Regions from separate parts of the Bacillus sp. SD127 genome, predicted to be linked through region 1. Evidence: a T-box and tRNA genes for the amino acid it is inferred to sense, from the RefSeq annotation. Region 1 holds a T-box; the other holds one or more tRNA genes.

Region 1 (3,271 bases):
GAAACGAGAAGCGTTCCAAATTTTATTGGCAAAATTCCAAGTCGATTCCACTTTTTCATAGCTGAAGCGAAGATCTTGGCCAGGAGAGCTTCCAGTCGCCAGGAAATAGCGAAGAGAATCGGCTCCGTACTTGTCAATCACGTCCATCGGATCGACACCGTTGCCAAGAGATTTACTCATTTTTCTGCCTTGCTCATCACGGATTAAGCCATGGATTAAAACATCTTTAAACGGACGTTCGCCAGTAAATTCAATCCCTTGGAAAATCATGCGTGACACCCAGAAGAAAATGATGTCGTAGCCTGTAACGAGAACGTCAGTCGGATAATAGCGTTTAAAGTCTTCAGCTGTCAAATCAGGCCAGCCCATAGTGGAGAAAGGCCAGAGCGCAGAACTGAACCATGTATCCAGCACGTCTGTATCCTGCTCCCAATTTTCGCTGTCCTCCGGCGCTTCAAGACCGACATATAACTCGCCTGTTTCTTTATGATACCAGGCAGGAATGCGGTGGCCCCACCATAATTGACGGGAAATACACCAGTCGCGGATATTTTCCATCCAATGCAAATACGTTTTTTCGAAGCGGTCAGGAACAAAGTTGACTTTTTCTTCTTTCTCCTGCAATTCTATTGCTGCATCAGCAAGCGGCTGCATGCGCACAAACCATTGGGTAGAAAGATAAGGTTCAACAACTGCTCCGCTTCGTTCACTATGCCCGACAGAGTGCAGATGATCCTCGATTTTGAAGAGAACGCCTGCCTCCTGTAAATCTTTAACGAGCTTTTTGCGGCATTCAAAGCGATCCATGCCTTGATATTGCAGCGCATTTTCATTCATCGTGCCGTCTTCATTCATGACAAGAATGCGCTCTAAGTTATGACGGTTGCCCAGCTCGAAGTCGTTCGGATCGTGGGCAGGCGTAATTTTTACCGCACCTGAACCAAATTCCATATCAACATAGTCATCGCCGACAATCGGTATTTCACGATTTGTGATAGGCAGAATAACCGTTTTTCCGATAAGGTGCTTGTAGCGCTCATCTTCAGGGTGAACCGCAACGGCTGAATCACCAAGCATCGTTTCTGGACGTGTCGTCGCGATTTCAATTGAACCTGATCCGTCAGCAAGCGGATAGCTCATGTGATAAAACGCGCCTTGAACATCCTTGTAAATGACCTCAATGTCTGATAAAGCTGTTTTTGTTGCAGGGTCCCAATTTATGATGTATTCGCCTCTGTAGATCAAGCCTTTTTCATAAAGTTTGACGAACACTTCGCGAACCGCTCTGTTTAAGCCTTCATCAAGCGTGAAGCGCTCACGGGAATAATCAAGGCCAAGCCCTAATTTCGCCCACTGGCTGCGGATGAAGTCAGCATACTCTTCCTTCCACTTCCACGTTTCTTCAAGGAATTTCTCACGGCCTAAATCGTAACGGCTTGTGCCTTCTTCACGAAGTTTCGCTTCAACTTTAGCCTGTGTCGCAATACCGGCGTGGTCCATACCCGGAAGCCACAGTACATCATAACCCTGCATGCGTTTCATTCTTGTTACAATGTCTTGCAGCGTTGTATCCCAAGCGTGGCCAAGGTGAAGCCTTCCTGTTACGTTTGGCGGCGGAATAACGACAGAGTACGGCTCCTTTGTCTGATCGCTGCCTGCTTCAAAAAACTTACCTTTTAGCCAAAAATCATATCGGTCTTTTTCAACCGCAGCCGGATCGTATTTCGTCGGCATTGTTTGTTCATTCGTTTCCATCATAACCCTCCAGCATGTTTAAAATGGCTGAGAACGAAAAAAGAGCCCTTCATCCTTGGGAAAAGGACGAAAAAGCTCTTTCGCGGTACCACCTTTTTTCATGAACTTTGTCAGTTCATGCGCTTCAACGGATAACGGGGGTTTCCCGAATTTCTCTACTCTTCTTTCAAGAAATTATGCTCCCGGGCGACCTTCCAATCAGACAACATAAGAAGCCTTTCAGCAAGCGGCTCCTCTCTCTGCATGCGTCTTTCTTGTACTCTTCCCGTTCTAAGCAGGTGTATCTATCAGCTCATTATATACTTTATTTATGTTCTTTATTATAGTAAAAGTGTTTTTGATTCGTCAATCATCTTTTCCAAAAATACTGCGTCCTATACAAGATGGGCAGGCACCTATTGACCAAGTATACATATGATGCTTGTAAATGCGTTGAGGAGGATGCACCGTGAAGAAACGTTTCAGCTCTTATTCCCTGCCGCCGTGGGTCAGGCAAATTCGGCTTGTATCCGCGCAAGTGATTATCCCGATTACGATTTTCCAAGGTATCAGAACCATTTTCTTTCCGACAACCTTTGATGTCTTGCTGCTCGCAATATTGATTCTGTTAGCCTGTGCGCTTCATTTGGAATGGATATAAACAAACAAGTCCGCGCCAATTAAGACGTGGACTCGTTTTCCGCCTGAAATTTTTTCTCTTGTTCAATTTGATGGATTTTCATCACAAACGGCTCAATATTTTTCATTTGCCAGTATGCCTTTAATAAGTGTGTACATTCATCTTTTTCACGCCGTCTTTTCCCGGTCTGATAGCGGTTCAGCACTTTGTACACCGCTGCCGGATAAGCCATGTAACTGAGAAAAAGACTGATTTCAGCCTCATGCAGAGGAAATGCTTTCGTATATGCATAAAACCAATCGACACACTCCGGACAAGCTTTTGGAAAACCGCTGAACATTCGTGTGTAAAAGCCGAGCAAGTCGTTATGCGGCGGCCCCACAGACGCTCTCTCAAAATTCGTAAAGTATCCGGTCCCTGCATCATTATACAGAAAATGGTGAATAGACAGGCTGCCGTGGGTAATGACAACCCTTGAGGAGCCTTTTTCTTTTGCCGTTTCATACCAGTCCTTAATCCGCTCAAGCGCAAAGTTTACGGCGGAAATGGTTTCTGAATAATAGGTTACAGCCTGCAATTCAAAGGGGGAAAGGTACCATTCTTTCTCAGCTCTGTCTACAAACTGTTCATAAATGACCTTTTCATTTTCCCACTTTTTTCTCGTTTGTTCATAGTGGTGTTCAATGTCTTCACGCCTGACCTTGATTTCCTGCGCAGTTCTCTCGTGAAGGCGGGCTGTTTCTCTAAATAGATAGGCATGTTTCTGATCCCGCTCTTCCTCTTGGTCAAATTGGAGCCAAGGCATTAAGTAATAGGAGTCTCCAGTTTGTACGCCCCCGGAGAAAAACTCTCCCCCATTTGTTCTGTAAATGGGAACAAAGGAATGAAAGCCTTTTT
Region 2 (3,271 bases), 1.6 Mb from region 1:
AGCCGTTTGAGAACCTAAAAAAAGAGTAAAGCGCACAACACGCTTTACTCTTCTCCGTTCGGGTCTAATGCATTGAATACACTTTTCCCCGCAGACTTCATTTTATACCATGTCCAGTCGAATAATTGATTAATCTCCTCAATTTGACCGGTGACTTGTCCAGCAGAGGCCATATACTTTTCTCCGTTTACAACGGTTACATCCCCGTCTATTTTCCCTTTAATAATCAGCTTGCCGTTTTTGACGGTGACATCACCTTTGACCGTCTCACCTTCAGGCACGATCACAGTGTTGTTTTGCACGACCAGATTCGGCTGCTTCGACACGCTGAAGTTGTGGTCATTGTGCCAGCTGTTTAACAATCCTCCGCCCATCAAAATGATGAATACCGCAGCAGCCGCGATAACCGGATGGGATCTGAACCATCTTTTCACAGAAGCTCTTTTCTTCTCCTTAGGCAATTTTGCCATGACGTTAGCGGTAAAATCGGCGGGGGCTTCGACATGCGATGTGCTCCGGACGAGCGCAATGGATTTTTCCATCTCATAAAAATGCTTTCTGCATTCCTCGCATGCCTCCAGATGTTCTTTTAATACTTGTTCATCTTTCGGAAGGATATCTCCATCAAGATGCATATGCATAAGCTGCACAATTTGTTCAGGACAGCTCATTTCATCACCCCACTTAAAGATCCCTTAATTGTTTTCTAAGAGCCTCTCTGCCTCTGTGAATCCGCGTTTTTACAGTCCCCACAGGAATGTTCAGAATCTCGCCGATTTCAATTAATGAGAGTTCATCAATATACTTTAATACAATGACAGTTCTGTATTTGTCAGGAAGCTTTAATATTTTCTGCTGAATCGTGTGTGAAAGCTCCAGCGATACGACTGCATCTTCAGGCAAAACTCCATCTGCGGCGATTTGGGAATACATCGTCAAGCCTTCTGTACCCGCCACTTCTGCATCGAGGTAATAATCCGGCTTCTTTTTGCGAATGCGGTCAATGGTCAAGTTGGTCGCAATTCGATAAAGCCAAGTTGAAAATTTCCGGTTGATATCAAAACTGTCGATATTGACGTACGCTCTGATGAAAGCCTCTTGTGCGATATCTTCCGCCTCATGCACATTGCCAAGCATACGGTAGCAAAGCTGATAAATTTTATCCTTGTAAATATCTACGATGTCCGCAAATGCATTTTGATCGCCTTTTTTGACTTGCTTAATTCTCTTTTTAATCATCATTTCCATATTTATCTAACCTCTGCCTTCACCGGTCTGTATGTATACGAGCTTCGTTTCTAAAGGTTTCAATTTTTTTATAAAATAAGTTTAACAAATTTTTGGCAGGGTGTAGATGGCAATTTGTGAATAAACTACCTTAACATATTTTTAAAATTATTATACAGACTGAACAGTTAGAAGTTGGAATGATTTTTTCAAAAAGAAAAAAGACACCTTTGATCAAAAGGTGTCTGTGACTGGGCTAGCTGGATTCGAACCAACGCATGACGGAGTCAAAGTCCGTTGCCTTACCGCTTGGCTATAGCCCAATGATGGTGGAGGGGGGCAGATTCGAACTGCCGAACCCTGAGGGAGCGGATTTACAGTCCGCCGCGTTTAGCCACTTCGCTACCCCTCCATATTTTTAAGAAAAACAGTGCCGGCAAGAGGACTTGAACCCCCAACCTACTGATTACAAGTCAGTTGCTCTACCAATTGAGCTACACCGGCAAGATGGTGGAGGATGACGGGCTCGAACCGCCGACCCTCTGCTTGTAAGGCAGATGCTCTCCCAGCTGAGCTAATCCTCCAAATGGTGACCCGTACGGGATTCGAACCCGTGTTACCGCCGTGAAAGGGCGGTGTCTTAACCGCTTGACCAACGGGCCGTTTGTGTTCTCGTCGAGCTGACAAAAGTTATTATATACAGGTTCCCCCCCTTTTGTAAAGAGGAAATTTAAATTTTTTATTTTCAAACTTTTTAACCCCTTTTTTAACTGAAAAAGCCTCCTAACATTTATCATTTATTTTAAGATAGATATAGATCGAATTAAGAGAGGAGAAACCAATATGATACTAGTCAGCTCTTGCCTCGGCGGCATTGAATGCAGATACAACGGTTCGCATGCCGCATCAGAGAAAATCCGAAAACTGATTGAAGAAAAACAAGCAGTGATGGCTTGCCCTGAACTTCTCGGCGGCTTCTCCACTCCCCGAGAACCAGCAGAAATCATCGGAGGCACTGGTGAGGATGTTCTTAGTGGAGCCGCGAAAATCATAACGTCTTCAGGAGAAGATGTAACAGATTTATATATGAAGGGCGCGGCCCAAACATTGGCCTACGCAAAAGAAATCAACGCCTCTGCCGTCATATTGAAAGAAAACAGCCCATCATGCGGAAGCAATTTCATCTATAATGGCTCATTTTCAGGCAAAAAAATCGCTGGAAACGGAGTAACCGCCGCGCTATTAAAACAAGCGGGGTACCGTGTAATTTCTGAAAACCAGTTAGACGACATATTGTAAGGAGGCTCATCATGATGCAAGATATCTCTTTATCCTTCTATAAGCCTGAGCATTTGCCGGAGCTTTACGCATTTACTTTACACAATGATGACAAACGCTTTACCGCTCTCCCTAAAGAGGTGCTGACTCATGCTCTAAGCATACAGGAGCGCTATCCGGTTGTTATCTTAAAAGGTGATCTGCCAATAGGCTTTTTCATTCTACATACGTCAAAAGAAACCATTGCTCCCTATTCCAACAATCCATTTGCTTTATTGCTCAGTTCCTTATCATTAAACTCTGCCCACCACGGACAAGGCTATGCGAAAAAAGCCATGCTTCAGCTCCCCTCTTTTGTTAACGGGTATTTCCCATGGTGCGATGAAATCATTTTAGCCGTCAATCACCTGAACACCCGTGCAAAGCAGCTATATATGAAAACCGGATTTCTTGATAAAGGACGCCGAAAAATCGGGCCGCTTGGCGAACAGCTGATACTTCATTATTTCTTATAGCCTCTTTTGAAATAAAGTTTCAAAAATTAAAAATGATAGTTGAAATATCATAACAGAAATGAATATACTGAATATTGAGATATATTTATTTTTACACAGGGGGCATCCTCATGTCAGAACAATTGAATCTTCACAATCTTACAACGGAATCACGCAATAGCCAAACATCGGAAATACACAAAGCTAATACCCTCGATATCTTAAAAATGATTAACAATGAAGATATCAAAGTCGCTGCCGCCGTTCAGCGT

What was found. A T-box is a leader RNA that pairs with one kind of tRNA and senses whether it is charged. The one in region 1 lies ahead of valS (valine--tRNA ligase), so its partner is inferred to be a tRNA-Val.
Region 2: it encodes a tRNA-Val, which carries the amino acid that the T-box ahead of valS (valine--tRNA ligase) is inferred to sense. The anticodon was not compared.

Annotation. Positions count from the first base shown of each region.
Region 1 is NZ_CP191226.1:1,399,379-1,402,649, reverse strand. Features, by position in the region: gene valS (valine--tRNA ligase) at 1-1,755, opposite strand, end outside; T-box leader at 1,815-2,037, opposite strand; gene ACQVGS_RS07140 (YszA family small membrane protein) at 2,204-2,395, shown strand; gene cotN (spore coat protein CotN) at 2,415-3,271, opposite strand, start outside.
Region 2 is NZ_CP191226.1:4,071,754-4,075,024, forward strand. Features, by position in the region: gene rsiW (anti-sigma-W factor RsiW) at 45-671, opposite strand; gene sigW (RNA polymerase sigma factor SigW) at 685-1,248, opposite strand; tRNA gene ACQVGS_RS21045 (tRNA-Gln) at 1,479-1,550, opposite strand; tRNA gene ACQVGS_RS21050 (tRNA-Tyr) at 1,555-1,639, opposite strand; tRNA gene ACQVGS_RS21055 (tRNA-Thr) at 1,659-1,731, opposite strand; tRNA gene ACQVGS_RS21060 (tRNA-Val) at 1,736-1,811, opposite strand; tRNA gene ACQVGS_RS21065 (tRNA-Glu) at 1,815-1,889, opposite strand; gene ACQVGS_RS21070 (2-thiouracil desulfurase family protein) at 2,071-2,526, shown strand; gene ACQVGS_RS21075 (GNAT family N-acetyltransferase) at 2,538-3,020, shown strand; gene murQ (N-acetylmuramic acid 6-phosphate etherase) at 3,131-3,271, shown strand, end outside.